4 regions of the Sedimenticola sp. genome follow, and region 1 is predicted to be linked to each of the others. Evidence: riboswitches for the same ligand, from Rfam matches in the RefSeq annotation. Region 1 holds a riboswitch; each other region holds the start of a gene.
The links. A riboswitch is a leader RNA that binds a small molecule or an ion and turns the genes downstream of it on or off. The one in region 1 is predicted to bind cobalamin.
Positions count from the first base shown of each region.

Region 2: it holds a riboswitch for cobalamin, as region 1 does, so the genes downstream of both, ACQY5R_RS06620 (TonB-dependent receptor domain-containing protein) here and ACQY5R_RS16290 (helix-turn-helix domain-containing protein) in region 1, are expected to answer to the same signal.
Region 3: it holds a riboswitch for cobalamin, as region 1 does, so the genes downstream of both, ACQY5R_RS07935 (hypothetical protein) here and ACQY5R_RS16290 (helix-turn-helix domain-containing protein) in region 1, are expected to answer to the same signal.
Region 4: it holds a riboswitch for cobalamin, as region 1 does, so the genes downstream of both, bluB (5,6-dimethylbenzimidazole synthase) here and ACQY5R_RS16290 (helix-turn-helix domain-containing protein) in region 1, are expected to answer to the same signal.

Region 1 covers NZ_JBNKFS010000028.1:24,191-31,975, reverse strand. The annotation lists gene ACQY5R_RS16300 (metal ABC transporter solute-binding protein, Zn/Mn family) at 1-1,092, shown strand, start outside; gene nudC (NAD(+) diphosphatase) at 1,171-2,094, opposite strand; gene ACQY5R_RS16290 (helix-turn-helix domain-containing protein) at 2,182-2,406, opposite strand; cobalamin riboswitch at 2,585-2,785, opposite strand; gene ACQY5R_RS16285 (hypothetical protein) at 2,978-3,862, shown strand; gene cmoB (tRNA 5-methoxyuridine(34)/uridine 5-oxyacetic acid(34) synthase CmoB) at 3,953-4,933, opposite strand; gene cmoA (carboxy-S-adenosyl-L-methionine synthase CmoA) at 4,930-5,667, opposite strand; gene ACQY5R_RS16270 (DUF1326 domain-containing protein) at 5,792-6,403, opposite strand; gene ACQY5R_RS16265 (DUF2182 domain-containing protein) at 6,424-7,332, opposite strand; gene ACQY5R_RS16260 (YhdH/YhfP family quinone oxidoreductase) at 7,425-7,785, opposite strand, start outside.
Region 2 covers NZ_JBNKFS010000007.1:49,986-57,770, reverse strand. The annotation lists gene ACQY5R_RS06630 (FecCD family ABC transporter permease) at 1-75, opposite strand, end outside; gene ACQY5R_RS06625 (ABC transporter substrate-binding protein) at 72-896, opposite strand; gene ACQY5R_RS06620 (TonB-dependent receptor domain-containing protein) at 976-2,808, opposite strand; cobalamin riboswitch at 3,001-3,195, opposite strand; gene ACQY5R_RS06615 (energy transducer TonB) at 3,293-4,120, opposite strand; gene pabB (aminodeoxychorismate synthase component I) at 4,134-5,570, opposite strand; gene ACQY5R_RS06605 (DNA-3-methyladenine glycosylase I) at 5,696-6,268, shown strand; tRNA gene ACQY5R_RS06600 (tRNA-Pro) at 6,346-6,422, opposite strand; gene ACQY5R_RS06595 (MerR family transcriptional regulator) at 6,489-6,848, opposite strand; gene ihfA (integration host factor subunit alpha) at 6,829-7,128, opposite strand; gene pheT (phenylalanine--tRNA ligase subunit beta) at 7,133-7,785, opposite strand, start outside.
Region 3 covers NZ_JBNKFS010000009.1:10,869-18,653, reverse strand. The annotation lists gene ACQY5R_RS07955 (TRAP transporter substrate-binding protein) at 1-340, opposite strand, end outside; gene ACQY5R_RS07950 (sigma-54 interaction domain-containing protein) at 758-2,161, opposite strand; gene ACQY5R_RS07945 (cobyrinate a,c-diamide synthase) at 2,656-3,939, opposite strand; gene cobO (cob(I)yrinic acid a,c-diamide adenosyltransferase) at 3,942-4,547, opposite strand; gene ACQY5R_RS07935 (hypothetical protein) at 4,552-5,139, opposite strand; cobalamin riboswitch at 5,258-5,485, opposite strand; gene ald (alanine dehydrogenase) at 5,693-6,811, opposite strand; gene lrp (leucine-responsive transcriptional regulator Lrp) at 6,968-7,459, shown strand; gene ACQY5R_RS07920 (ATP-binding cassette domain-containing protein) at 7,516-7,785, shown strand, end outside.
Region 4 covers NZ_JBNKFS010000004.1:94,738-102,522, forward strand. The annotation lists gene ACQY5R_RS03800 (hypothetical protein) at 1-53, opposite strand, end outside; gene cobD (threonine-phosphate decarboxylase CobD) at 386-1,369, opposite strand; gene cbiB (adenosylcobinamide-phosphate synthase CbiB) at 1,362-2,264, opposite strand; gene ACQY5R_RS03815 (adenosylcobinamide-GDP ribazoletransferase) at 2,261-3,001, opposite strand; gene ACQY5R_RS03820 (histidine phosphatase family protein) at 3,024-3,629, opposite strand; gene cobT (nicotinate-nucleotide--dimethylbenzimidazole phosphoribosyltransferase) at 3,632-4,681, opposite strand; gene cobU (bifunctional adenosylcobinamide kinase/adenosylcobinamide-phosphate guanylyltransferase) at 4,678-5,205, opposite strand; cobalamin riboswitch at 5,294-5,502, shown strand; gene bluB (5,6-dimethylbenzimidazole synthase) at 5,549-6,283, shown strand; gene ACQY5R_RS03840 (sodium-translocating pyrophosphatase) at 6,597-7,785, shown strand, end outside.

The sequences.
Region 1 (7,785 bases):
AAAAACGACGAGTCCATGGAACGCGATCCTTTTTTCTGGCTGGATAGCCGCAATACCCTGATCCTGGTGGACGAACTGGCCAGGGCGTTGATGGATGCGGACGGTGCCCGGGCGCATCTCTATAGACGGAACCGCGCCAACCTGTTGGCACGGGTGGCCGAACTTGACCGGCGTCTTGAATACGGGTATCGGGGATTGAAAAGTGGTATCGGCATGGCGTACTACGACACCCTGCAATACTTCGAGCAAGCTTATGCGTTGAAGATACGCGGCGTGTTGGCGCAGTCGCCACAGCAGTCGGTAGAGGCGATCAAACTGCTACAGAGTCACGCCAAACTGAAAGAGGGTTACTACGCCTGTTTGTTGACCGAGCGTGGTATGCCGATGCCGGAACTGCCGCTGCTGACCGAAGGGGTGGATATCAATATCGGCATTCTGGACAGTTTCGGCAGCGCTATGAAGGCGGGACCGGAACTCTATTTTGAACTGATGAAGAATAACACCGATACCATCAAAAGCTGTCTGCAGTACAGTGGTGATGCGGCTAAGTTGGCGGCCAAGGAGCAGTACGAACCCGAAGTGGCGAAGATCGGCGGGAAATTTATGCTGATCGACCAGGATGGAAAACTGGTCACGGAAAAGGATATGCAGGGTAAGTTCCAACTGATCTATTTCGGTTACACCTTCTGTCCCGATATCTGTCCCACCTCGTTGCAGGTGATGTCACTGGCGCTGGATATGCTGGGTGATCGGGCCGATCTGATCAAACCCTATTTCATTACCGTGGATCCGGAGCGGGACAACGCCAAGGTGATGAAAAATTATGTCCAATACTTTAATCAGCATTTGGTGGGTTTGACCGGCACCAAGGTGATGATTGAACGGGTGGCCAAGGAGTTCAAGGTGAAGTATGCCAAGGTGATAGAGCCGGGCAGTGATCCGAATCTCTACATCATGGATCACTCGGCCAGCGTCTACCTGATGGCACCCAATGGGGAGTTCATCACCAAATTTGCCCACGGTATCTCGGCGAAGCAGATGGTAGAGGCGCTGAACAGTTATCTGCCGAAGCAGAAAGCAGACTCCCGCTGATTCATGTCAGGGCAGGCCGTGGCGCCTGCCCGTTACCAACGCTTTCTGGAAATATAGGGCACCGTTCAGTTACTGCGCTCACGCCCCATGTTTTGCGTGCATCCAGGTTTCGATCAGGCGCCAGGAGATAGAGTCTCTTCTGGGCAAGCGAAATTGATCGTTTTCGGGCGAGTTGAGCAACTGGTCCCGATGAAACCAGCCGGCACTCTCCAGTTCGACACCGTCCACCTGAATCTCTTTGCTGGCCGCCTCGGCATAAAATCCGAGCATGATAGAGGAGGGAAAGGGCCAGGGTTGGGAAGAGTGGTAACGAATATTCGCTACCCGGATGCCGGCCTCTTCGCTCACTTCACGGGCTACGGCATCTTCCAGGCTCTCTCCCGGCTCGACAAAACCGGCCAGGGTGGAGTGCATGCCGGCCGGCCAGGCCGGTTGCCTGCCCAGCAGGCAGTAATCGCCATTGTGCACCAACATGATAACGGCCGGATCGATGCGCGGATGGTGCGCTTGCTGGCACTCTGGGTCACTACAGAGCCGCATGTTGCCGGCCCGGGTGGATAGGGTCGGACTGCCGCATACGCCACAATAACGGTGGTGCCGGTGCCAATAGGCCATGGCCCGGGCGTGGGCCAACAGGGCGCCAGTGTGCCGGTCCAGCAGGGGGCCAATGCTGCGAAGATCCTGGAAGCGTAGTTCGTCCTGGCCGGTCAACGCGGCATCCGGCTGCTCCAGCTGGGAAATGTCCAGCGCGAGCCAGATCAAACCTTGAGTGTCCCGACCAAGCAGGATCTGATCTTCGGCTAATTCCAGCAGCGCGCCGGCGGCATTGCCCGGATAAGAGACCGGAAGCGGGTCAGGGGTGACCAGGTGCTGATTGCGCCACACCGGCAGCAGTCGGCACTTTTCAGTGGTCAGCATCGACTGCAGCCAGTCGGGATCGTCGCGCAGGTGGTCCAGCCGATCAAACTCCCGGTTACTGTAATAGTTTGGTTTTTTCATCATTTGTCTAGCATGGACAATCTCACCGGCAAAAGCAAAACCGGAATGCTTCCGTTACCCAGAGTGGGGACCGGCCAAAAGCGGCGCCGCTTACCGTTCTGCCAGTCCCATCAGGTAACGGGGGTCGGCGGTCGGTAGCGACTGGCAGATCTTGGTAAAGTTCCGCAAATTGGGCAACCGTCTACCGCAGCAGAAGTGGTTGATCTGGCTCGGCTTGAGCCCGGTGCGGTTGGCCAGCTCCAGTTGTGAAATACGTGCCTGGTGGAGGCAACTGTTCAGGCGTAAGGCAAATGCCTCAGGATCGCTGTAGTGCATTGAGATACCTGCGAATTCGGTAGAAAGATCAGCGGGAAGATTGGGCAGAGCGATCGACGCGCTGGCCTGACTCAAGCTGATGATGGCGCAGGAAACGAAGGGTTGAACGGCCGTAAACGGTTGCCGAATGGTGTTTGGTTGTCATGTCATGTTCCTTTGGGACACCCCGCCCCAGTGAATAGCTGAAAGGTCGATGGCAGGTCTCCTGGCTCGCGGGTCTTGATTCAACTGTCGCCTTCCCGGATTGCTCCAGTGGCAAGATGACATGAACTCTCCGCTTACAGTTGCGGGGGCAGCCACGGCTTGGGTTTCCCCATCCCGTGTTCCCTTTTAATCCTATCGGCCGATGCCGTTCGGAACCATCGCGGTCATTCTAGCGATAGCCGGCCGATTGGTGCAAGGCGCAGTTATTCTTCCCCCCAAGGCGGCCCCTGTTCGGCAGGTTATCGGCAAAATAATTTTATTGAATGTTCTTCTTGGGATTGATCTGGTAAATTCACTGGCAGCGCACCTTGGGTGTGCAGATAAAAGAGGCCGTTTTTAAGGTCCATCATCATCTTGGGAGGATTTCATGCGAACTGTTCATCTTGCAGCGTTGCTGCTGTCACTGTTGTTAGCCAGTTTTTCACTTACTGCCCAGGAATCGGACCGGGTCCGGCCTTTTGTCCTGGCTGAGGTAGCCCATACCCCGTTGGATGCCAAACGGCAGTCCGTCAAGACGGCATTGGCACAAGCGGGTTTTTCCATCGCCGGTGAATACACGCCTTACTCCGGTTCTCATATCCTGGTTATCACCGATGAGACGTTGCGCAAGAAGGCCGCGGCTTCGGCCATGGGTGGCTATGGTGCGGCACTCCGGGTTTCCCTGACGGAGCAGAATGGGGCGGTACAAGTGAGCTATACCGATCCGCAATGGATGGGCAATGTCTATCGCATGGCGGGTGATTTCACCGCGCTGAGCAGTCGCCTTCAAAGTGCTCTGGGGCGGCAATCGGCGTTCGGTTCCGGTGGCGGTCGTACCGTGGACAACCTACGGGAATATCACTATATGATGTTCATGCCCTATTTTGACGATCAGGTGGAGCTGGCCAGTTACGACTCTCATCAGGCGGCACTGGACGCTGTCGAGGCGGGCCTCGCCGCCGGTAAGGGCGGGGTGAGCAAAATCTCACGGGTGGATGTGATCGGTAAAGACGAGTCGTTGTTCAATGTGGCGATCAAGGAGGGGGCCGGGGCGGATGCGCCGGTGATGAAGATCATCGATCAGGCCGAGATGCGACATACCGCCCACTTGCCGTATGACTTGCTGGTTTCCGGTAACAAGGTCTATATGTTGCACGGCAAGTTCCGTATTGCCCAGAGCTTCCCGGATCTGACGATGTCCACCTTTATGAAGATATCGGATGCACCGGATGCCATCGAACAGTCGCTGAAGATGGCGGTGAGCGGTCAATAGCATCATCACCAGGCTGGGTACGGTGATCGACACGACACCGTGCCCGGTTTGAGCGGCTTGCTGCTATCGAGTTGTGATCCGCCTGTCGGCTCAGCCTGCGTCGGCTATCAGTACGGCCCGTAACGGCGCCGGATATCCCTCGATGGTTCGGCTGCTGTCGTTCGGGTCGAGATAGTCGGCCAGTGATTCAAAACGCATCCAATCGGTAGAGCGTTGCTCGGTGGTGGTGGTGGGTGTTACGTCCACGACCCGGACATGGTGAAAGCCGCAGCGCGTTAGCCAGCCCGCCAGCGTGTCGGGTGTGGGAATGAACCAGACATTGCGCATCTTGGCGTAGCGTCCCTCCGGTACCAGTACCTGTCCCGCTTTTCCTTCGATCACCAAGGTTTCCAGTACCAGCTCCCCGCCGGGACGCAGCGCGGCCTTCAGCTCATAGAGATGGTCGATCGGGGAGCGGCGGTGATAGAGCACCCCCATGGAGAAAACGGTGTCAAAGGCCCGCAGGTCGGGTGGAAGATCCTCAATGCCCATCGGCAGCAGGTGAACTGGCCAGCGCTCACCCAGAAAGTGCCGTATGGCAAGAAATTGGGCCAGGAACAGTTGGGTCGGGTCGATGCCGATCACCAAATCCGCGCCGGCACCGGCCATGCGCCAGCAGTGGTAACCGTTACCGCAACCGATATCCAGCACCGAACGTCCCTGTAGCGGGCTGATATGGGGGACCAAACGGTCCCATTTCCAGTCGGAACGCCACTCGGTGTCGATATGGATGCCGTGAACCTGATAGGGACCTTTGCGCCACGGATGTAGCTGATGCAATAACTGGCTGACGCACTGTTGTTCTGTATCCGTCAGGGGGCGTATCCCGTTAGCCGCAACCCGGCTCTGGTTCAGAAGCACTTCACCGGGATCGAGTGTCGGCAGTTGCGCGATGGCGGCGAGCCAGTGATCCAGGTCGCCGTGAGGCCGCTGTTGGTAAATCTGCCTGAGTTGTTCGGGTAACTGCTCGGCCCACTCTCCTAGTCCGTGCTTCTGCATCAATGGGTAGAGTGCCTGATAGTCGGGGCTCATTTTCGTGCCACCAGGGAGACAAAATTGAAGCATTGGAACCAAAGGTTGGCGCGGGAAAACCCGGCCTGCTTCAGGCGCTCTCGGTGTTGTTCCAGGGTCTCGGGGATCAGCACATTTTCCAGGGCGCTGCGTTTTTGGCTGATCTCCAGATCGTTGTAGCCGTTGGCCCGTTTGAAGGCGTGGTGCATCTCTATCTGCAACTGCTCCTCTTGCGGATCATCGAAACAGATCTTTTCCGAGAGGATCAGGATACCGCCCGGTCGCAGACCGTTGCGGATGCGGCTCAAGAGGGCGGTGCGCTGCTCAAGCGGGATGAATTGCAGGGTAAAGTTGAGCGTTACCAGAGAGGCGTTGGCGAATTGGATATCCGAAATGTCGGCGCAGACGAAATCGATGGGGGTTTTATCCGCTGTTTGTGGCAGACGTTTGACCGCTTGTTCCAGCATGGCCGGTGAGTTGTCCACCGCGATAATGCGGCAACCGGGTACCCGGATGCCGTTTTGTATCGCCTGAGCCGTCGCGCCCAGGGAGCAACCGAGGTCATAGCAGCGGCTATCCGGTTGCACGGTCTGGGCCGCCAGCACGCTGCTGAGATTGATGACGGTGTCATAGCCGGGAACCGAGCGTCCGATCATGTCGGGAAAGACCCGGGCTACCTGCTGGTCGAAAACGAAATGGTCGACCTGTTCTCTGGGGTCGGCGTAAACCCGGTCCTGTTCTGATTTGTGGCTCATGGTGGTGGTCAAAGATTGGATGAAAAAATGGTCGTCACCCCGTTTGGGGAGACGACCATTATATCGCTATTTGACCAGGGTTGAGCCAGCTTCTGCCACCGGTATCTTGAGTGGCGGGGAGATGCTAGGGCCCTGACCACTCAATGGCGCAGTACTCCGCACTGCGGCCGTCGAAATTCCATACCCGCCCGTAGTCGCGCACCTTGCTCTTGGTGGCCTTGCTGACGGTCACATCGGCGCCCATCCAGTACTCGGTATTGGTGATCACAAGATCTTTTTCCGGGTCGGCTCCCCGTACCGGTTCGACAAATCCGGTAATGGTCTTGGGGATTTCAAACAGTCGTCCGGTGCCCTGTTTCTCAAATTTAATCGGTACCTTTTTGATCCCCAGGAAATTGCTCACCAGCAGTTTGAACAGGCCGGTGGTGCCGCGTGCGTCGCCGGCGACGATCTTGGATAGCCCAGCAAAGGCGGCATCGTCGGCGCGTTCATCGATATAACCGGCAGCGGTCCAGTTGCCACGGCCCATCTCGCCGGGGATATCCAGCAGGATACCGAAGTTAAGTCCGTCCAATTGGGCATCGCCGTAAAAGCCTTCATCGATGTGCACGCCCGCCCAACCCTGGCAGTAGCCCTCGGTCGGGGGATGATTGCCGAGGGAGATGACACAGGGGCAGAATACAGTACAGCTGCAGCTGAGGATTAGTTCACCCTTGATTTCCCATGGTTCACTCATCTTTTCCTCCAGTGTTAGGGTTATAGTTGGCCGCCGAGTATCAGCAGGCCCCAGATAAAGAACAGTATCCCGACGCCCTTTCCGAACAACTCCCCTTTGGGAAGTATTTTCTCCGACAGCATGATGATGGAGAGGGCGGCAATCCAGATCAGGTTCATCAAGCCAAAGAAAAACATCAGCAGCATCAACGCCCAGCAGCAGCCGACACAGTAGGCACCATGCTTGGCGCCCATGCGCAACGCGCCTCTGCTGCCTGATTGCCAGCTGGAGAGGAAAAACTGCAGCGGCGTGCGACAGTGAGTCAGGCAGACATCCTTCAATTTGGACCATTGATAGAGTCCGGCCAGTATCAGGATGCTGCCGTTGAACAGCGGGTTGGCGCCGACCATCATTTCGGTGATCAGATCGGACTGCAGCAGGCCCCACTGGGCAATAACGGCGACCAGGCTATAGCTGCCCCACGTGATCAGATAGCCGCCGATAAAGGCCGCCAGGGGGGAGAGTACGCGTGCGCCGCCTTGCTGGTTGGCCAGGATATCGGCATAAGTCACGATCATGGGCGCGGCGGTGGGCAGCATCATGGCGATCATCATCATGATCCACATGATCAGGACCCGTGCGAAGTCGATGATCGACCAGGTTTTGCCCAGTGCCGGCATGCTGAAGGTGGCCGTTGGCCGGGATGCTTGAGCCTGGTTTGGTTGAAGGGGGCTGCCGTGGTGATGATGCCCGGTGGCCAGAGTCGGCTCTGCGGCGGGCTGTTGATTGAAAATCCCCATACCCAGGCCCATTTCCGACAAGTCCATTTGGCCTTGCATCTCCTGGGTAATGGTCAGTAGATATGCCCAGGCAAGCAGTGTCATCAATACAATGAGTGACAAAGAGAGGGCGCGATTACTCTGTAACAGTAATCTCACTTTTAACGTCATGGGATCAATCCAGTCTGTGCCTTGAGCGAGGCTTACTTATTATTTTTTGGGCGATACGCCGGTACCGGACCGGCGCCGCCTGTTTTGGGTTTTTAGGCTATTTTGACCAGATAGTGGCCATGGGCTTTGCCCTGGAGTATTGCCTGCAGACGCTCTGAGACGTCATCCAGGGTGATCTCTGTCGTCAGCTCTTCCAGGCAGGCCGGTTTCCATTCGCTGGCCATCTTGTTCCAAACGGCTAGGCGGGGCGCCATGGGGCACTCGGCCGAGTCGATGCCGACCAGCGATACAGCACGCAAAATAAAGGGGAATACCGTGGTATGCAGTTCCGGTGAGCCGACCAGGCCGGCGCAGGTGACGGTGCCGCCGTAACGGGTCGCCTTGAGGGCGCTCGCCAGCATCTCTCCACCTACTACATCCACCACCCCGGCCCACTGCTCTTTCAGCATCGGG
Region 2 (7,785 bases), on a different contig from region 1:
AAATAGCGAAACGCCGAAAAGCAGGCAGACTGAGAGCCCCAGAAGCGTGACCAGTGACACCTGATGCTGTCTCATTGCGGCAGGCTCCGATGCAGGATCTCGACCGCTTCGGCGATCATCGGCCCGCCGCAAATCCAGTACTTATAGGCTACCTCGATCGGCTTGCGGCCTTCGGTCAGCCGTCGCAGTACCGGGTGTTGCAACATCTGCTGCCCCCGCGACTGGGTACCGGGCGCATAAGAGGAGGTAAACAGCTGAACCGGCTTTGCCAGGATCAATCGCTCCAGATCGATCGCACCGTAACCGACCACCCCTTCACTCACCGCAACATTGTCCCACCCGGCCAATTCGAGGGCACTGTGCTGTAAGGTGTGGGCACCACTGGTATACCCGTTGGGCTGATAAAATACCCCTTTGGGCCTGTGAGTCGGACGCTGTTGCTTGACTTGTTCCAGTCGGCTGTCCATATCGGCAACCAATAGTTCGCCTTGCGCTTTTTTGTCGATCAATCGAGCCATCAGACGAATATTGTCACGGATATCCTGAATATCGGAAGCGAGCGGAAACCGCTCCACCCGGTAACCCAGTTTCTTCAGCAAACCGACCAATGAACGATTGGTATAGGCGCCGGCCACAATCAGGTCGGGTTTCAGGGCAAGAATCTCCTCCGCCTTGCCATGGTTGACCGGGTACGCTTTCGCCTGTCGTGCCATATAGGAACTGTTGGGCTCCAATGCAAGATGACTGACCGAGGCAATTTGCCCCGGTTCACCCAACATCAGCAGCAACTGATCGGTACAAAGATTGATAGAGACGATACGTTGCGGAGGCTCTGCCGCATCGGCGATCAGTACCGTGCCGATGCATAACAGAAAAGTGAGTAATCCCTTGTTCATTATTTAGTTACTCACTTTTCTATTCGCGTGATCTCCGCCCTGCCCACCCGAGACGATGAGTGAGCAGAACGATTATCCCCTATTTCGGTTGATACTGAACAGAGACAAACAGTTCACGCCCGCCAGTGTTATAGGTGCGAATCGTCTCATAGTCCCGGTCAAACAGGTTACGGACCTGTCCGCGCAGCGTCCAATCCCGGGTCAAGTGGTGAGCCACCCTGAGATCCACTACCCCAAAGCCGTCCGTCCTGAGGGTATTGGTGGTATTGCTGTAACTGTGGCTGCGTGCCTTCCAGGTGGCGCCCAATTCGGTGTTGCCGAAGGCCCGGTCGATATCCACCCGAACGGCCCGCTCATTGCGGTCGGTCAGCAGCTTATCCGTGGCACGATTACGCGGATCGAGCAGGGTCAGACTGCCGCTAACCTGCCAACCTGCCAGCTCGGTGCTGACACCGGCCTCCAAACCGTCAATCCTCGCCTGACTGACATTTTGCGGCTGATACACGAACGGGCTGATCTCAACCCACTCAATCAAGCCGTCGATATCGGTGCGGAAGAGATTGACGTTCCACTCACCCCACGCAGGTTTACCCCTGAGCGACAACTCGACGCTCTCCGACTCTTCCGGCGTCAAATTCGGATTGCCGCTCGAACCCCATGGATCCACATAGTAGAGGTCATTAAAGGTCGGCGCACGAAAGCCGGTACCATAGGAAGCCACCAACCGTATCGTCTCGGTTAAGGCCCTTCCCCAGGCGATATTGCCTGTGTTGGCACTGCCAAATGCTTCATTGTCATCGTGGCGTAATCCAATCACCAGATCGTTCTCGCCGAATGCCGTCTGATACTGGACAAACAGCGCCTTATTGTCGCGCTGATTGACACTGTAGGCACTGGTGCCTTCGACCTGATCCCGCAAAAAATCAACGCCAACGGTGAGGATACTCTCTTCGCTGAGCGCCACATCGTTTTGCCAGGCGATCTGGCTCCGTTTGGTATTGAAGAAGGAGCTGAAACCGCTGTTGACGAAGTTGGTTGTCTCATCCCGACTTTCGCCGAGTATGAATGACATATCCCAGGCTTCGGTGGGTGAGTACTCCAGCTTGCCATTCACCGCCCGTTGCAGGAAGTCGGTATCGTATAAATTGCTGGCGCCCCAGGCGCTGTCGTATTCATTCTCGCCCTTTGCCTGTAATGCGCTAAAGCTGAGCTTAAGACCGTTCTCAAAACGGTAGCCGAGGTGACCGGAGATGGAACGATTCTGATAACCGTCCTTATCCGGATTATTGTTTTTCAACGCCGTAAAACCATCCGTTTCAAGATCGGCCAAATCGATACCGTAATCCAGGTTACCCTGACTACCGTTGACCCCCAGTGCCACCCTTCGGGTATTGTGTGAGCCATATTCCGCCTCGGCATTGATCTGCCCACCGCTTGCCCCCTTTTTAGTAAATATCTGGATCACCCCTCCCATAGCATCAGCGCCATAGAGTTGGGAGCGCGGCCCCCGGACGATCTCGATACGCTCGACCTGTGCCAACGGTATATCTTGAATCGCTGTCAGGCCCAGGGTGGCGGAACCGACACGTACACCGTCAATCAATATCAACACCTGTTTCGAGTCGGTACCACGTAGGCGGATACCGGTTGCCTTGCCCAGTCCGCCATTGCTGCTGATGGTGAGTCCCTGTGAGCCATCGAGCAGTTGGGTGAGATCTTTGGCTTGGCTGTGCAGAATATCTTCATGGGTTATCACGGTGACAGCGGCCAACGTCTCATCGATGCTCTGAGCCATCCGATTGGCGGTTACGTTCACCCTGTCAAGTGATGTGGCGGCATGGGTCGCCCCCAGCGGCAGCGCCAGGGCGAGGCTGGATAGAATTATCGATGGATACGGTTTATTGCGGATCATTGTTGGGTCTCTCCGTTACTCCACAGAGGGAGTGCATTTGGAACAAATGCAGGGCGGAAAAGAGAGACTTGCGAATGCCGAGAAGATCTCACGAATCTCAACAGCGGGACTGCATACAAGTACAGGTATTTCCGACCTGCCTGAATGCGTCAGCTAACGGAAGACCGCTCTACTGAATACCCCGTTCGGTAGAAATGCGACGCATGAAAGGCAGGTTTCCTGACTTGCAGATCGACACCCGATGTCGCCTTCCCAATCGTTGGATCAGTGGCTTCGTGAAACCGGATTACTTGCTTACAGTTGCGAGGACAGTCGAGGAGTTGCCTGGATCAGGCTCACCTTGTTCCCTATTAACCCTTAACGGGCACCTTTCAGAGGCGGCTATTTTAAGCCAAGTTGAAAAATCCACAAGGGAATTTACTCCCCATAGAATATTCGGCCATGCAGGTATTCGCTGTTTTGGGCGCTGTTTTCCATCCAGCCGTCAATTCATGGCAAAACGGATAGGTAATTGAAACTCCCACTGATCGCGGCCCAGTTGGGGGGGAATCCGCTTAAAACGCCCCAGATCCAAAACCGCCCGGGAAGCGGCCCGGTCCAGAATCGACCAGTGGGAACTGCTGACGATCTCTACGTTGGCGATGGTACCGTCCTTAAGCACAGTGAACAGCACCCTGACCTCACCCTCATAACCCTTTTTGCGCGCCCGCAACGGGTAGCGTTTGTGCCTTTCTATGGCAGCCACCAAATCATCCATGTAAGACTGTTCAATCTGATTCAGCTCCCCTTCCCGCTGCTTTGACGCGATATCAGAGCGGTGTGAGTCTGTGGCCAGCGCAGGACCGGAGGAACCGGTCTGCGACAGCTCCGACACTGCCTCAAGGGGCGAATCGGCCTGTTTCGCCGATTCCGCTATGTCTTGCGTTGTCGGCGGCAGGGGCTGCTTCTGCTGCACGGAGGAAGCGGCCGCCGGCGGTTGCTTTTCTACACGACCGGATGCGCTGGGTGCTTGAGTGGCAGGTGACGTCCGGGGCAGCCTCGGCTGTCTGGGCGGCGGTACGGGTTCGATCGCTTTCGGCGTCAACGGCCCCGCCACCCGAACAGTCGGCTTTTGTGGTGATACGCTCACTTCAGTCGAGGGCGGCTCCGGCACATTCGGTAAGCTGTTTTTGCCACGCACAACGGCAACCTTCACGCCCTTGCCCGGAGCGGCCGCTTCCGACCGCTCTTGCAACGTAACGCTACCCAAATAGAAAAAAACTGTTCCGTGGGCCAGTAGTGACAGAAACACACTGACCATGCGCGCTGACATGAGTTTCTTCAATTCAACCGTTTATCAAGTCCTGGAAAGCCGCATCTTGGGCGCGTCCAGGGAGTGAATGGTCAGGTTGCAATAGCTGGAGCATCGCCTTTGCCTTGTGAAAGGTTTCCTGATACTCGGCTTCCATTTCCGAGTCTGCTACCAGACCACCACCTGCCCAAAAGCGCATCCTACCATCAATATGCACCAGCGTGCGTATAGCGATATTGGTGTCCATTTGGCCGTCGAATCCGATATAGCCGATCGAGCCGCAATAGACACCGCGCCGCTCCGGCTCCAACTGTTCAATGATCTCCATCGCCCGCAATTTCGGCGTTCCGGTGATGGAGCCACCAGGGAAACAGCCCCGCAGCAGATCCAGCGTATCCCGATTCGATGCCAGCCGACTGTTAATAACGGAGACCAGATGATGCACCGTAGCATAGCTCTCCAAACCGAAAAGTTGGCTAACCTCGACACTGCCCAGGGCACTGGATTTACTCAGATCATTTCGCAACAGATCCACAATCATCAGGTTTTCCGCCCGATCCTTGCTACTCTCCTGTAGCCGCTTCCGCAGCAACAGATCCTCCCCGGGGTCCGCACCGCGCGGCACTGTCCCCTTGATCGGCCGGGTCTCCACCAAACCGTTCCTGACCTTGAGGAACCGCTCCGGTGATGAGCAGAGCACCTGCACCGCCGGCGTGTTGAGATAGGCCGAAAACGGTGCCGGATTGAGCCTCCGCAACTGCTGGTACGCCTGCCAGGGATCGCCCTCGGTCGTGACGGAAAAACCTTGCGCCAAATTCACCTGATAGCAGTCCCCTTCCAATATATAGCGCTGTACCTGCCGAAAGGCGTCCGCATACTGCTGCCGGGTCATATTGGATGAGAGGGTCCCTGTCACCTTGAAGGGAGCCGTTTTCGTGTGGGTACCGGGACGGCTGAAACGCTCCTCCAATTGCGTCCACTGTAGCCTTGTACGCGGGTCAAACCCGCTACCGGCCAACCAACTGCGCTGCTCCAGGTGATCCACCACCACCGCCCAGTCATAGATTCCGATGGCCATCTCCGGCAATGACTCCCTATCCCGCGCCTTTACCGGTAATCGTTCAAGCAAGCGTCCCAAGTCATAGGAGAAGTAACCCAACGCGCCACCATAAAAGGGCAATGGACCGGCCTGTTCCGCCGGATACCGTTTAAGTAACGACTGCAACAGTCGCAACGGATCCTCATTTGTCGTAGTACGAGCGCCATCCGCTGCAATCACCTCCGTCTGCCCATTGCGGGTCACCAGAGACAACATTGGATTCTCTACTATCAGGTCATAGCGGGCCTGATTGCCGATTCGGTCTCCACTATCCAGCAGTATCGACCAAGGCTCACCGGCAATCGGGGCAAACAGCCTCGAGGTATCGGACAGGTAGGGAAGTTCCTGCAGCAGTGGGATCGACTGACTCATTATCGGAGATGGATAAGGGGTATGAAAACGGTTCACAAGTTAGTTCAGGCCGGGCAGTATATCATCAGCCGTCATATCCGCCGGGTCTTAACCGGTGGATCACCCACATTCCATAGGAAAGCGACATGTCCCACCCTCTCCACCGTTGCGAATGGGCCGGAACGGACCCACTCTATCAGCAGTATCACGATCAGGAGTGGGGTGTCCCCTGCCGGGATGATCGCACGCTGTTTGAATTCCTGATCCTGGAAGGTGCACAGGCCGGACTTTCCTGGATCACCGTTCTGCGGAAACGGCAACGCTATCTTCAGGTCTACGATCAGTTTGATGCGGAAAAGATCGTCCGCTACAGCCCGCGCAAGATCGAGCAACTCCTGGCTGACCCCGGCATCATTCGCAATCGACTGAAAGTTATGGCCAGCATTAATAATGCCCGGTTATTCCTTGATATTAAAGATGAATTTGGTGATTTTTCATCCTTCATCTGGCGTTTTGTCAACGACCGGCCAATTATTAATCATTGGCCATCCCTGAACGCGGTACCCGTCACCACCCCTGAATCCGATGCCATGTCCAAAGAGCTGAAGCGGCGTGGCTTCAAATTTGTCGGTAGTACCATCTGCTATGCCTATATGCAGGCTGTTGGCATGGTCAACGACCACACGGTCAACTGTTATCGTCACCGGGAACTCTGTTGAAGCGTCGACAAAATTTCCACGACGGAGCGCCTGTTACAACATAAAAAAGGGATGCCTAATCGGCATCCCTTTTTGATTGGTCGGGCGGACAGGATTTGAACCTGCGACCACTTGTCCCCCAGACAAGCACGCTACCAGACTGCGCCACCGCCCGAAAACTGAGCGCGCATACTAGGCGGTATGCACCCCGTTGTCAATGCTGCCCTGAGCCACCCGGGAGTCAGCGCTTGAGTATCTGCAGCACCTCTTCCAACTCTGCCCGCAGCTGCCGGGCTATCTGATGACTTTGGTCCTGATCATCCTTGGCGCCCTCTCCGGAAAGCTGCTGCCGCGCACCGCCAATAGTGAACCCCTGGTCATAAAGCAGGCTGCGTATCTGGCGAATCATCAGTACGTCGTGACGTTGATAATAGCGACGATTGCCGCGCCGCTTGATCGGCTTCAGCTGCGTAAACTCTTGCTCCCAGTAACGCAGCACATGAGGCTTGACGCCGCACAGCTCGCTTACTTCACCAATGGTGAAATAACGTTTACCGGGTATCGCCGGCAGATCGGCAGTATTACTGCTTGCTTCCAGCATAAGCTTCGACCCTCGCCTTCAATTTTTGACCCGGGCGGAATGTGACCACTCTGCGTGCCGAAATCGGGATCTCTTCACCGGTCTTTGGATTTCGTCCAGGGCGCTCCTTCTTTTCACGCAGATCGAAGTTACCGAATCCGGACAACTTAACCTGGGCCCCTTCTTGCAGTGAAATGCGCACTTTCTCAAAAAACATTTCAACCATCTCCTTGGCTTCCCGTTTGTTCAGGCCAAGTTCATCAAAAAGTTTTTCGGCAATATCCGCCTTGGTCAAAGCCATATGTTCAATCTCTCAGTTGTGCGTTGTAGCGATCCGTGAGCGCAGTGATCACTTGCGCCATCACGCTTTCCACTTTTTCATCGGTAAGAGTGTGGGAACTTTCCTGTAAAATCAAGCCCAAAGCGAGACTTTTTCGTCCTGAGTCTACCTTTTCACCAGTATAGACATCAAAAAGCAGGATTTCTCTCAGAATTTCCGGCACGGTTTCACTAATTGTCTGACGAATCGCATCAAATTCGACGCCCTGATCCACCACAATCGCGATATCACGACGAATGGACGGATATTTGGAAAGGGTCTGGAAGGCCGGCAAACGCCCCTCCAAGAGGCTGTTTACGCCGATTTCGAACAGGTATACCGCACCGGTCAGGTCGAGTTTACGCTCCAACTCCGGGTGCAGCTTGCCAATCCAGCCGACAGATTCACCCTGGCGAAGCACCTGTGCACTCTGTCCCGGATGCAAGGCACTGTGCTCAGACACGCTGAACTCAAAGGCTTCCGGACAACCGGTCAGGGCGAACAGGGCCTCCAGGTCCGCCTTCAGGTCGAAGAAGTCTGCTGCGCGCGCCGGTGCTCCCCATGCCTCTGGCGCCGCCGCACCAGAAATGAGCCCAGCAATCATTAATTCTTGTTTAATTTCATTATCTTGCTTAATAA
Region 3 (7,785 bases), on a different contig from region 1:
GGATCTTGCCCTGGTCATAACCAACCCAGGTGTAACCGGCCTGGACCTTGTTATCCTTCACCGCATCGGTAATGGAAAAGGGCGGGACCAACTTACCGGGTTCAAAGACCTTGAACTGCACGCTACCATCGGAAGCCGCCTTCAAGGCTTCGGCCACATAGTTGATATTGTCACCCAGGGCAGGAAGGTTGGTGCCGAAAGCAACCGGCACTTTCCAGCGAACGTTTTCCGCCGCCTGAGCGGCCTGCGCCAGCACCAGCGTGCCACCAAGCATCGCCGCACCGAGTACCCTCGTAACCTTTGCCTGCCGGTTGGATTTCATCTCATTTACACTACTCATCGCGTACCTCCACACTGGTGATATTTGAAAAATCAAAACGATTTCCCGACGGACCCGCTGGGCCAAGAAGGGAACGGAAAGCGAACAGCAGCAGGAGAAACCGGCAGAAAACGCCCGGCCGATCGATTGATACATGAATGAACAGAACGGTACCCCATCCACTCCTCCTCTCTTCCTGCGTCCGTACCACCGAAGCGGTCGGTCGCTTATCGCTTGGAGCAGTAGAGTGCAACCGCTGTGCCAGACAGAGCTTGAGAGATAATAACTTTATATTTCAGTTAGTTAGAGAGTTCTAGCAGTCTGACTGGGAGCGACCAATATTGTCCGGGATTCAGACACTATTCCCAAGAAACGCTATAACATACTGTTTTGGAAGGAATTTAATGAAGTGCGTGAAAATACGACATCAACTGTCGTCTATTCGGACAGACGGTGATCGCGGATCTTGTCATAGAGTTGCGAGCGGGAGATGCCCAGCATACGTGCCGCCGGGGCTTTTTTACCGCCGGTCAGCTCCAGCGCGCGACTGATCGCCTGCCGTTCGATACTGGCGATACGGGCCGGCAGCGAGAGCCCGGGCTCAAGCGGCAGAACCGTGCTCACCGCCACACCCTGCCCGGCCGGTACAAAGGGTCGTAAACCGCTGGCGGAGAGGCTTTCACTGGTGCTCATGAGACAAGCCCGCTCCAGGGTGTTCTTCAACTCCCGTACATTGCCCGGCCAGCTGTGGGACTCCAGCACCGCCAGACCGTCACGGTCGATCACCTTCAGCGCTTCGCCACTGCGTGAAGCAAGGGTCTCCAGGAAATACTCACTCAGCGGCTTGATATCCTCGAGCCGCTCGCGCAGCGGCGGCACTTCGAGCAGCAACACATTGAGCCGGTAATAGAGATCGCTGCGGAAACCGCCCTGTTTCACCTTCTCTTCCAACCCCTGGGAGGTGGCGGCAATGATGCGCACATCCACCTTCTCCACCCGGTTGGAGCCGACGGGTTCGAACTCCTGCTCCTCCAGCACCCGCAGTAGCTTGGCTTGCAACTGCAACGGCATGTCGCCGATCTCATCCAGGAACAGCGTACCGCCATTGGCGAGCGCAAACTTGCCGAGCGCCGCCCGTTTATCCGCCCCGGTGTAGGCGCCCGGGCTGACACCGAAGAATTCCGCCTCCAGCAAGCTCTCGGGAATGGCCGCCACGTTGACGGCCACGAACGGTTCATGCCGCCGCACCGAGGCGGAGTGAATCGACTGGGCCAACAGCTCCTTGCCGGTACCGGTCTCCCCCAGGATCAACACCGGACTGGTATGCCGGGCGATGGCCCGCGCCTTCTCTTTCAGGTCATTGATGTGGGCGCTACGACCGATAATATTGGCGATGCTGTAGCGGGTACGCCGCTCGGCCGCCAGCTTCGCTTCCGCATTGGAAAGCCGCTGCTGCAGTATCTCAAACTTGGAGATCAACGGCTTCAGGTAATCCAGATTGTCGTACAGCACAAAACCGACAGCGCCGATCACTTCGCCGCTATCGCTATGCAGCGGCAGGCGGCTGACCACGAAGTGACGATCATTGAAGTGCATGATATCCAGCAAGATCGGCCGCCCCGTCTCCACCACATGGGCAAGCATACTTTCGGGAATCACTTGCTCAATATTTTGTCCCAGCACATCGTCTTCGTTATCGAACCCCAGCAGGGTGAGATATTTCGAGTTAATCCAAACGATGCGTGCCTTCTCGTCCACCGAAATAGCACCCTCGCACATCTCCTCCAAGACATCGAAAAGCGAATCGACCAGTGTGGACTGAATGTCACGGTATGCACTCATAGGGCGGTTTTCCAAAAATTGCGGTGCCAGGTTTGCGTGGCCGCATTTGCTCTTGATTCCCGGCACAACGGGCGTTTTACCGGAAAGGAAACAACACTTCCCAGTCTCCGCCGGGATCATCTCTGCAGCCAATCTGTGGCACTGTTAACCTGCTTTCAGGGACTATTTATCCCACCGGCAGCGACGCTGACTGTACAGCCAAATGTAGTTCATCGTCCGATTAATTGCACCCACTACTACCCCCTCTCCTTCAGGGAGAGGGTTGGGGTGAGGGGATAGGATGAGGTCACTCGCTGTTTATTCATACCCCCTCATCCTGTCATTCAAGGCCCACTCACCCTTCGGGTGCCAGAGGCCTGCGCCGTATTGCAGATGCCGCTGTCTAGCGGGCTCATCGGCCTTTCCTGAGAAGGGCAAGAGGATAAAAAAAGATGCGACAAAAGCGCGCGGAAGAATAGCTCGAAACGGGTCACTTTGACCCATGCCGTACTGACTCAGGGCAGAAACAGCCGTGCCGCCGCAACGGGATTGGAGGGGAAATACCAGTGTAGATAGGAGGCCAGCAATCGCCCCTGGCGATAGATCGCCTCCCCCCTGCCCTGATGCCGGGCGGCTTCGGCGTATCCGGATGCTTCGGGCGGCTCCGTCATGCGGGAGTGGTGGAAGGTATGCCCCCGCAACTCGCCTTCCGGCAACGCTGCCCGCTGCAAACCCAGGTTGGCCAATCGCGACTGCATCACCGATCGACCCGGCAACAGGCCGACCAGATCGGCGCAGTGGCCCTGCAGATCGGTCAACGACTCCAACAGGTAGAGCATGCCGCCACACTCGGCCAGCAGCGGCCTGCCGGCGGCATGGTGCGCGCTTATCGCCTGCTTCATGGCGTGGTTGGCTGCCAACCGGTCGAGGTGCAGCTCTGGATAACCACCCGGCAGGTAGAGCGCATCGGCCGCAGGCAGCGTATGATCGGCCAGCGGCGAAAACGGAAGTAACCTGGCGCCCAGCGCTTGCAGCAGTTCAAGATTGGCCCGGTACAAAAAGGTGAATGCAGCATCGTCTGCCAACGCGATACGCACACCGGCCAGCAACGGCGGCAAGGCTTCGGTTTGCGTGGCGGTAAACCGGACCGGTTGCGGCAGGTCATGAGTAACCTGCTTCAGCGCTTGCGCGGAGCGCGCAATGCGCGCGTCCAGATCACCGATCTCATCCGCCTGCAGCAGGCCCAGATGGCGCTCCGGCAGCGCGATCTCCGCCTCCCGCGCCAGCCAACCGTAAGCGGTCACTCCGCCCGGCAGACTCTCTCTGAGCATCCGGTAATGGCCTTCGCCCGCCACCCGGTTGGCCAATACCCCGGCAAAAGCCAACCCCGGTCGGTAATGCTGCAAACCGTGCACGATCGCACCAAAGGTCTGCGCCATGGCGCTGCCGTCGATCACTGCCAACACCGGGATACCGAACAGTGCGGCCAGATCGGCGCTGCAGGGGTTGCCGTCGAACAGCCCCATCACCCCTTCGATCAGGATCAGATCGGCTGACCCCGCCGCCTCGTACAGTAGTTGTCGGCAATGGGCTTCGCCCCCCATCCAGAGATCGAGCTGATACACCGGATGACCCGAGGCCCGCTGCAGGATCATCGGGTCGAGAAAATCGGGGCCGGTTTTGAACACCCGCACACGCAGTCCCCGGTCGCGGTACAACCGCGCCAGCGCCGCCGTAACCGTGGTCTTGCCCTGCCCGGATGCGGGCGCCGTAATGAACAGTGCGGGACAGCGCCGCACGCTCACCAATCGACTCCCGGCTGCGCCCGGATGCCGGCCCGGAAAGCGTGTTTGATATCGGTCAGTCCGGTGACCGTATCGGCCGCTTCACACAACGCGTCGGGCGCCCCCCGGCCGGTGATCACCACATGCTGCATCGGTGGGCGCGCCACCAGATCATCCAGGACGGTTGACAGCTCCAACCAACCATACTTGAGCGGATAGGTGAGTTCATCCAGCACCACCAGCCCGATGGCCGGATCCCGTAACAGCGTCCGTACTGTCTCCCAGCCGCGTTGTGCGGTGGCGATATCCTGTTCGAGATTCTGCGTCTCCCAGGTAAACCCCTCACCCAGTACATGCCAGGTCACGCCGGGCTGACGGCTGAAGAAGCCCTCTTCCCCGGTATCACTACGCCCTTTGACAAACTGCGCCACACCGACCTGCATACCGTGTCCCAAGGCGCGCGCCAGCATGCCGAAGGCGGAACTGGATTTGCCTTTGCCGTTACCGGTGAGGACCAGCAACAGCCCCTTGTCCTGATCCGCTTGGGCGATGGCGCTATCCACCACCGTCTTTTTGCGTTGCATGCGTTGGCGGTGACGCGACGATTTATCCGACTCACTCATATGTTTATCCTGCGTCCAGATGATGGGATGACGGCGCTCCGCGCACCAAACCGAACAGCAGGTGCACGACAGCGGCGACGCCCAGATAGAAGGCCAGCGATTGCAGGTAAGCCGGGAAATAACGCAGCAGTCGCACGCCGAATTCCGTCAGGGTCGGTTCCGCAAAGCGTCCGGAAAAGAAGTAGAACCCGCCGCTGGAAAACAGCTCACAAACCGTCGCCCCAACCAGTGCCGCGCCGATCAGCGGCAACAGGGTACACCAGGCAAAGCGGTGGCGGCCGGCATACCAGCGCCCGGCTGTCCAGAGCGCGCCATAGGCAGGTAGCAGAAGCAGATAGGCCGGCGTCACACAGAAGGCGTTGACGCCCCCCCAGGTGATCGCGGCGTAATCCAGCAACCCGGCAAGTGCGAACAGCCCGGGCAGTACCCAGACAGGACGCAGGTAGACACCGGCAAGAAAGAAACAGGCCCAGGTGGCACCGGGCAGGTTTTGTAAGGTAGCGAAATGGTGACCGCGAGTGGCGATGATAAGCAGCACCAGGACCATACCGATAAGCAGTTGGTTGTTGTTGGAAAGGGTCAATCTGTTCATATTTTTTCCTCGGACGCACCGACCCGTGCGCCAAACAGTGGCAGAACGACACGACAGAGGAGAAGATAAACGAACAGAGCGGAAAACCCGCTGCAGTCGCCGCATCGCCCTCCGCAATGTCAACTTTCCTGCTCAGGCCGGTCTCCGGGCTGGCGAGTGGTAGGACTACCGGACGGACCGCCTTCCCACGTCGAGACGCAGTGGCCGTGTGATCCGTCGTAACTCGCTTACCGTTGCGGGGGCAGCGCCGGACTTGTTCATAATCTGACTGGGTCAGGAACGCACCGGCTTCCCGTTTCATCCCGTGGGCGGATACCCGCGGGACACCTGAAGCAGATCAAAGGAAGCTATAGCAAAGCCGTTGGGGTGTCAACAAACCGCCCTCAAGGCACGGTTTATTGCAACTATCCGGTTACCGCATGAGGGACAATCGATATAGGTAAGATAGCTCGCTCCATGCTACCGATTGCCGATTCATCCAGAACGACAAAATAGAACGGGGTCCTGCATCCTGCGCGACCCCGCCCCTCTGCCAATGAATCGGTGAACCGTGTCAGCGTGACAACGCCTCGGCGGCCGGCAAATAATCGTAACCCAGATCGTGGGCCACCGCTTCGTAGGTCACCCGACCCTTGTGCACATTCAATCCGGCCAGCAAGCAGGGATCATCCGCCAGCGCCTTGGGGAAACCCTTATCAGCCAGCGCCAGGGCAAACGGTAGCGTGGCGTTGTTCAGGGCAAAGGTGGAGGTCCGGGCAACGGCGCCTGGCATGTTGGCGACACAGTAATGGACAATGTTATCCACGATATAGGTGGGATCGGCATGGGTGGTGGCGTGGGACGTTTCAAAACAGCCGCCCTGGTCGATCGCCACATCCACCAACACCGAGCCCGGCTTCATCCGGCCGAGCATTTCACGGGTAACCAGTTTAGGAGCGGCAGCCCCAGGCACCAGTACCGCCCCCACCACCAGATCGGCATCCAGCACATACTGCTCCAGCGCCTCCTTGGTGGAGTAGATGGTGTTGAGTCGGCCGCCAAACTGCAGATCCAGCTCCGCCAGGCGTTCGATGGAGCGATCGAGTACCGTGACATGCGCTTCCAGACCCATCGCCATACGGATGGCGTTGGTACCGACCACACCGCCGCCGATCACCACCACATTGGCCGGCGCCACACCCGGCACGCCACCCAGCAACAGACCCGCCCCGCCGTGGGATTTTTCCAGACACATGGCACCCGCCTGGATCGACATGCGCCCGGCCACTTCCGACATCGGCACCAGCAGCGGCAAGCCGCCGCGCTTATCCGTGACGGTTTCATAAGCAATAGCGGTGACACCGGAGGCGACCAACAGCTCGGTCTGGGTAGGATCGGGAGCCAGATGCAGATAGGTAAACAGCAGCTGTCCCTCACGCAACATGCGGCATTCGTTCGGTTGCGGCTCTTTGACCTTCACCACCATCTCGGCCCGTTCGAAAATGGTCTCAGCCGCAGCAACGATCTCGGCCCCCACCGCCTGGTAGGCGGAATCGTCAAAACCGATACCGACACCCGCCTGGGTCTCCACCATGACTTGATGTCCATGATGAATCAGTTCACTGACGCTGGCAGGGGTGAGGCCGACCCGGTATTCGTTATTTTTGATCTCTTTGGGTACACCGATGAGCATAGGTTCTCTCCAGACTAGAGGTTGGACGGTTGGTAGTAATCGTTGTCGTCAACAAACAGTATTAAGAATTTAGACTATTTCTCTCGGCATTTTTTCGTTTTGTTTACTATTTTACGCTAAAATTTGCTGGCATATTCACTGATGGCAATAAATATTATGAGCATAGCCAAAAAATCACAGGCAAGATTGCTGGACCGCATAGACCGACGCATCTTGCGCACCTTGCAGGTCGACGGCCGTATTTCCTATGTCGAATTGGGCAAGGCGGTGGGGCTCTCCACCTCACCCTGCCTGGAGCGGGTCAAGCGGCTGGAGCAAGAGGGATACATCAAGGGCTACTGCGCCATACTGAATCCCCAGTTGTTGGCGGCCAGCCTGTTGATCTATGTCGAGGTCAGCCTGGAATACAACTCCTCCGACATCTTCGACCAGTTCCGCAGCGCCGTACTCAAACTCACCCAGGTACAGGAGTGCCACCTGGTGTCCGGCGATTTCGACTACCTGATCAAGGTCAGGATCTCCGACATGGCCTCTTACCGGGAATTGCTCGGCGAAATCATGCACGGCCTGCCCGGCGTCCGCGACACCAAAAGTTACGTAGTGATGGAAGAGTTGAAAGAGACACTGTCGATCGACATACCGGGTTGACTCCGGGCGGCATCCGGATAGGCTACCCCTCACCTCTCAATTCTATTGGACCGCCCATGAGCAGCATCCTGCAAGTCGACAATCTGGTTAAGCATTTCGCCCATGTCCAGGCGGTGAACGGCGTCAGCTTCCGTATTGAGCGCGGCACCTGCTTCGGCCTGTTGGGACCCAATGGAGCGGGAAAAACCACCACCGTGGAGATGCTGGAGGGAATCATCACCCCGACCCAGGGGGATATCCGCTACAAGGGCGAACCGGTGGGCCCGGCATTTCGACGGGAAGCGGGCATCATGTTCCAGGAGACCGCGCTGCAGGAGTTTATCCGA
Region 4 (7,785 bases), on a different contig from region 1:
ATGATAAATGCGAACAGAAATCCAAAGGCGACAAAGTAAAGCATTACGCGCATACATATGACCTTTCAGATACCGTGCTATACCGGCGACCACACCCGCATACACTTAATTTAGGAACAATATTCAACTCATATCTCTCTTATAATACGAATTTAATATACATAAATAACGTGCATCTGAGATCATTCCTACGAACAGATAAGTGATATCCTACAAAGATAAGCCCAATAACACCTCTAACTTATCATTTGAGTTAACCGAAAAATATGCAACATCCAGACCACCCATATATGTATATGTAATATAAGCGTTAAAATATAGATAGTATTCTATGATGTAAAATATTCTGACAAAGTAAAAATATACCCCCCTACTTCAGCACCGGTTAAGAGTGGTGCTGTAGAAGGCCTCGCTCCAACCTCTTCCACTGCGTTTCCACTCCCGGCAACCCGAAGCGTAAGGCCGATAGTTCGGGAAACTGCCGGATCAGTATCCCACTCTTCGCTAACGTGTCGGCAACCCGGTCGGCCTCGGGAGTCAGAACATATTGAAATAATGTGCTCCCCCCATCCGGCTTTAAGCCAGCACACGTCAGTAACCCTGCAAGCCTGTTTGCAGCCATGGGTAGTTCACGACGCATCCGCGACTGCCACACTTGGTCAGACAGCGCTTCGGTAGCTACCCAACGTGACGGTCCGGCAATACTCCATGGCCCCTGCTTCTCTTCCATTAGTTCAAGCAACCTATCTTCGGCCAAGACAAAACCCACACGCGCCCCGGCTAAGCCGAAAAACTTACCCAGTGAGCGAAGAATGATTAAGCCAGACATTGGAGAAATACCGGCGAGGCTCCCCTGTGGCGTGGCATCCATGAAAGCTTCATCCACTACCAGCCAGCCCCCCCTGTCGGCCAGTCTTTTATGCCACTCCAGCAACTGTGACCGCGAGAAAGTTTTGCCGTCGGGATTATTGGGATTACAGAGCACCAACACATCCAGTTTACTAAGATGGTGATCGATATCGTCTGCCGACACCTTTTCAACCTGGTGCCCCTGACAGCGCCAGCCGTGCAGATGCTCACTAAAACTCGGATGAAGAACACCGACTCTAGATGGCGCCCTCAACGACGGTAGGAGTTGGATGGCCTGCTGGGTACCGGCCACCGGCAACAATCTCCCACATCCATAGTACCCGCTTGCGGCCTGTTGGAGACCGTCGTTCTCATCAGGCAAGCGTAACCAACAATCAGCCGGCGGCATTGGGGGTGGCCATCCCTTGGGGTTGATGCCGGTTGATAGATCAACCCACTGCGACGCTGGTATTCCATATTTTGATGCAGCCGCCGCCAGATTTCCGCCATGTTCAAGCAAGGATCCACCCCCCGACTAATACGACCACGATCCAGAGAATCATGTTTTTATGCAACAAATCGATAGCACGATAAATATCGCCCGAGGACGGCGACTGCCCTACCCCAAAATACGCTTTATCCACCGAGGTACCCCAATAGGAGCAAGGTCCGCCCAACATCACGCCCAGCGCCCCGGCCCCTGCCGTCATCACCACGCCGGCATTTGGACTATCCAGCAAGCCCGACTGAGTCCGCCAACTGGTGAGGCTGGCACGAGCGTTTCCCATCATGGCGTAGCCCAATGCCGTGATACGGGCCGGCAACCAGTTGAGCAGATCATCCAGACGGGCCGCACACCAACCAAACTGGCTAAACCGCTCCGTGCGATAACCCCACATCGCATCCAGCGTGTTGACCAGACGATAAAGCACTACCCCGGGAGCGCCGGCAACAATAAACCAGAACAGGGGCGCGAAAATGGCATCGGCCCCGTTTTCCAGCACAGATTCTATGGTAGCCCTAACAATATCGGTACGCTGCATAGCGGTCGTATCCCGACTGACTATCATACCAACCCGCTGTCGGGCCAGTTCCAGATCTGCCATTTCAAGCGCGTCAATAACCGCCCTTGCATGCTCAACCAGACTCCGGGCACCCACGGCAAAGTAGAGCAGTGCCATATCAAACAGAGGACCCAACCAGATGCTGAGGGCGAGGCTACTTAATACTAGGGGGGGGACCAAGATAGTGACGCCCAGCACGCCAACCATATGTTTCTTGCTGCCCGGCTGCCTGTTAAATCGACGCTCGACATATTGCGCCATACGACCAAAACCAACCAAGGGATGCCACTTTTTCACTTCGCCCAACAGTTGATCCAGCAGCAGCGCTATTACAATCACCACCGAGGTCATATCAGAAGTGCCGCCACAACCAACACCGTTGCCTCAATCACTTCACACAGCGCCCCGGCCATGTCCCCGGTAAACCCTCCGGTACGGGAGATCACACTATGGCGAAAGAGATAGAACAATCCAAAGACACTAACCAGTAACCATAACGCCCCCCATCCTGCTATCAGCAGGCAGAACAGGAAGGAGGCCAAAAACACCCAGCCAGTCTCGGTAACGGGGACATTCGCTGCAAGAGTGGAACCCAACCCCGAAGGCCGGACATAGGGAAGAAAGCGGAAGACAGCGACCAATCCGAGCCGACCCAACATCGGCGCCAGTAAGACACTTTCCCAATGTTCGTGGCTAAGCAAGGAGTCGAGCGCGGCAAACTTTACCAGCAACAGCAAGACCACGGCCGCCACCGCGACAGGACCGCAGCGGGGATCCTTCATAATCTCCAGTGTTCGCTCCCGGCTCCCAAGCCCACCTATCCAGGCATCCGCCATATCGGCTAAACCATCGATATGCAAGGCGCCCGTCAACATCACCCAGATTACCAGCAGCAATACGGCCCGTAGAGGAGGTTCCGTTCCACCTAAAAAACTGTCTACCGTTACCAGCAGCAACCCTAGCAGCAGGCCCACAAATGGATAATAGAGTAGACTTTGCCCCTGTTCCCGCTCACTCAACATCTGATCATCGGTTGGAACCGGCAGGCGGGTCAGGAACTGTAACGCAAAGTAAAAAGATCTAATCATTGTTTACTTGTTTTAATGAAGTTTAACGGAGCGAGCCACAGTGGAATACCAATCTTGGGCAACCCTGCTCAATACGAATCCGACTGATTCCCGCATAGGGCAGCTCCAACCTAAACAGGTGACGAAGGGGGATTCCCAACACCTGACCGATCAAGATGCGATTCACGCCGCCATGGGCCACGATCAACAGATGCCGACCGGCTGAGGTGGCCTGGATATCTTGCCAGGCGGACACCACACGGGATTGAAATTGCATCATCGGCTCCCCTCCCGGCGGAGGACAATCGATAGGGTTGTTCCAGAACTTCGTGAGCGATTGGGGAGACACCTTAAACAGCACCTCAGGTGAGCAGCCTTCCCAATCGCCAAAGCCGATCTCCCGAAGTCGCTCATCACGTTCCATGGGGATATCCAGTTTTTCACTTAACTCCTCGGCGAACTCCGCACAACGTAATAGCGGAGAAGAGCGAATACAATCCCAAGTAGCGTGGTCGGTGGTCGCCTGACGCATCTGCTGCCAACCCCGATCACTCAAGCGGTCATCACGCCAACCGCGAAACAAAACTCCGCCCTCAGGCTCTCCGTGACGTATTAGATCAATCGTGGTCACGGCGTCCGTATTCGACACATTCACCCCTCTGCCACACCTGAATCGGCGAAGGTTGCCATGCCGTTATGCAGATCACAGGCCACTCGCAGCAAAGGTAAAGCAGTTGCAGCGCCACTGCCTTCTCCCAGGCGCATCCCAAGATTCAGTAAGGGCTTGGCATCCAGCGACTGCAACATAGCCTGATGGCCCGGCTCGGCAGATTGATGAGAGAATAGTAACCACTGCCGCACATCGGGCTGACAGCGCACCGCCACCAATGCCGCCGCCGTAGTGATATAGCCATCAATCAGGACGGGGATGCCCAGTTGCGCACAGCTAATATAGGCTCCGGCAAGCGCCGCAATTTCAAAGCCGCCTAAGCAGCGCAACGCTTCCAACGGCTGGTGGGTCAAATCGTCATAACGGGATATAGCCTCTCTCAGCAACGCAGCCTTGTGCGCAACGCCTTGACGATCGAGTCCCGTTCCCGGTCCGGCCAACTTTTCGGGGTCACACGGAAGCAGTACACAGCCCAGAGCCGCCGCAGGTGTGGTGTTTCCGATACCCATGTCACCGCCGATAAACAGTTCAGCCCCTTGCTCTTTGGCCCTGAGGGCGGCCGCCCGCCCGGCATTGAGGGCGATGGCTAGTTGCTCCGGGGACATGGCGTCTTCATATTGCAGATTCGCCGTACCGGCACCCGCGCGATGACTGATCACACCGGGTAGATCAGCCGGTTCAACCACCGTGCCCACATCCACCACTTCAAGTACCGCGCCCAGGGAGTTTGACAGTACGCTGATCGCCGCCCCACCCGCCGAGAAATTGGCCACCATCTGTACCGTCACCTCTTGAGGAAAGGCGGAGACACCGGATGCGGCTACGCCGTGATCAGCGGCAAAGACCGTAATTTGAACCTTATCCACCCGCGGTGCTTCACTGCCCTGCAAAGCAGCCAATTGAATCGCCAAGGTTTCCAGCATGCCCAAGGAGCCGGCCGGCTTGGTCAATTGACCCTGCCTCTGCGTCGCCTGTGATGCGACGGTTTGATCCGGTAATAGCACCGAGTGAGTAAGCCAGTCTGTGTTCAAATCTGTTCCCCTTTTAATGTCAGTGGCAAACCCGCCACGGTTAATATTACCCGGTCACATAGCTGGGCCAGCTGTTGATGTAGCCAGCCGGACTCATCCTGAAAACGTCGGGATATTTCACCCATGGGTACAATACCCATACCGACTTCATTGCCGACCAGAATTAGATTGCCCGGCAGTTCAGGCAGGAGGCGGATCAATGCCGCCGTCTGTGCCCGGAAATGTCGTCCCTCTTCCATCAGTAAGATATTGGAGAGCCAGAGTGTCAGGCAATCTACAATCAGAAACCGTCCCGCCCCGCAGTGCTGACTGAGCGCCCCTGAAAGATTCACCGGTTCTTCAATGGTCAGCCAGGTTTCGGGTCTTCTGTCACGGTGTACTCGGATACGCTGATCCATCTCTATGTCGCTCTCCGCCAAAGCCGCGGTGGCGATATAGATCACTTCCTCACCCGACTCTTTTGCCAGCCGTTCCGCCAGAGAACTTTTACCGGACCGGGCTCCCCCGAGAATCAACTGTTTCACGTCGTGAACACCTATCGAATCAAAAGGCGCTCATTATGGAGGCCAAATAATCAGAGGTAAACTTTCTCGCTAAAACCTGTAAACTTAGCCGTTCAACATCTCTTCAGGTGCCCCGCCTTCGCGGCAGGGAGAATCGGGAAAGCGGTGTAATTCCGCTACGTGCCCAACGCTGTGATGGGGATTTCATGAGTGGATGACGTCCATAGAGGCCGTTGTCAGCCACTGGACTCAGGTCCGGGAAGGTGCCCATGAAAGATGATCCAGAGTCAGAAGACCGGCCTGAAGAAACTCAGCGATGGATACCTGGTCACGTATCCTCGATTTTCCAAGCAAGGGGAATATTATGGAAAATCAATCTGTTACACATCAACCAGAACTCGCGTTCGATGATAGCGAACGTAACGCACTGTATAAAGCGATCTACTCTCGCCGGGATGTCCGGGGACAATTCAAGCCTGATCCCATCCCGGATGACGTGCTGGCGCGCCTGTTACAGGCAGCCCATCATGCGCCGTCCGTCGGTTTCATGCAGCCGTGGAATTTCCTCCTGATACGCTCCCCGGAAATTAAACAGCAAGTTCACCAGTTGTTCCTGTCTGCGAACCGGGAAGCCGAGACGATGTTCGAGACGCCAGAGAAGCGACAGCTCTACAGTACCCTCAAACTGGAAGGCATTCTGGAGTCCCCGATTAATTTGGTTATTACTTGCGACCGGGAACGTGCGGGGCCCGTCGTCATCGGGCGGACCCACGATATGGCGATGGACATCTATAGCAGTGTCTGTGCCGTACAAAATCTCTGGCTTGCCGCACGCAGTGAGGGCGTGGGCGTGGGTTGGGTCAGCATCTTTGATCGGATGAAACTGAAAAAATTGCTCAATCTTCCGGCGCAGGTTACCCCGGTCGCCTACCTCTGCATCGGCTACGTAGCGCATTTTTTCGCCGAACCTGAATTGAAGAGTGCCGGCTGGCGCGATCGACTGCCCCTTAAAGACCTGGTCTACTTTGACCATTGGGAGAACAGCCACCCTGAAGAAGGGTGCACACTGTTATCTGTGCTGGAATCGACACCCTATTAATCTTAATCTCGGGGAGGGGCCTCTCCCTCTCCGTCAGTCAACTCCATCCCATCTCACTCATTATCAACCCTTGATATAGAGCAGGTTTTTACCCCCTATAGGGACTGTTAATGGACCCGGATTCGGATATACTCTTGATTGCTTTTATTAATCCGGCTATTTGAGTAATTTATCTTGCAACACCAAATGCAGTGCGATTCTGTTGTTCCATTTGCCTTACTGTCAGGACCGTCAAACTAGGGATTAATGCCACTCATTGTCATTAACCCGGACGGTTGTTTTTTTATGTTGAATAAAAAAAACGAGGGGAGAGATGAGTTTAAGTCACTTACTACCGCCACTATTGGGGATACTGGGCCTGTTTGCGGCCTTTAAAATTTATAAGCTGGTCATGCTTTACGAGACCGGTAATGAAAAAGTCACCAAAATTGCCGAAGCGATACATGAAGGCGCCATGGTCTTCATGAGACGTGAATACAAGATGCTGGGGACATTCTCAGCCGTCCTGGTCATCCTTCTGCTGTTTATGTTGGGCGTAAAAACCGCCTTTGCATTTGTCGTGGGTGCCAGTGCTTCTGCGCTTGCCGGCTATATTGGTATGTTTTCCGCCACTCAGGCCAATGTGAGAACCACTACGGCGGCACATGAAAAAGGTGCTTCTGAAGCCCTGTCCATCGCCTTCTTCGGTGGGTCTATTATGGGACTGTCGGTCGCCTCATTGGGTCTGATCGGCCTCGGCACCCTGTATCTCTTCTTTGGTGGCGATCCTGAGACGGCTCACGCCATACACGGTTTCGGCATGGGCGCCTCTACCGTTGCCCTCTTCTCGCGTGTCGGTGGTGGCATCTTCACCAAATCGGCCGATGTGGGCGCTGACTTGGTCGGCAAGATCGAAGCCGGGATTCCGGAGGATGACCCTCGTAACCCGGGAGTTATCGCCGATAACGTCGGGGACAACGTAGGGGACGTCGCAGGCATGGGGTCGGATATCTTCGAGTCTTACTGCGGAGCCATGATCGCGACGATCGCCATCGCCTCGACCATGACAGCGGATGTTCTCGACCCCATAGGCAAGCAGGCTGATTTGATGTTCCTGCCCCTCGCCTTGGCTTCCTTGGGATTAATCTGCTCCATTATGGGTATTTTGCTGGTGCGCAGGTACTCAGCCAAAAGTCCGGAAGTGGCGCTACGAACCGGCACCATAGGTGCAACAATTCTGTTCATTATCACTTCTCTGATTTTGATCAAGATAATCGGCGTCACAGCTGCTGTATGGGGAGCCGTGCTCTCGGGCGCTGTCGGTGGAATCATTATCGGACTGGTGACGGAGTATTATACCGCTGGCAAACCTATCATACAGATAGCCAAATCGGGTGAAACCGGACCAGCAACGGTTATGATTGCGGGTCTGGCAATCGGCATGCAGTCAGTCGTCATTCCGATTCTGACTATTTGTGCCATCATCTTCGCTTCCAGCTCGCTGGTAGGCCTGTATGGCGTAG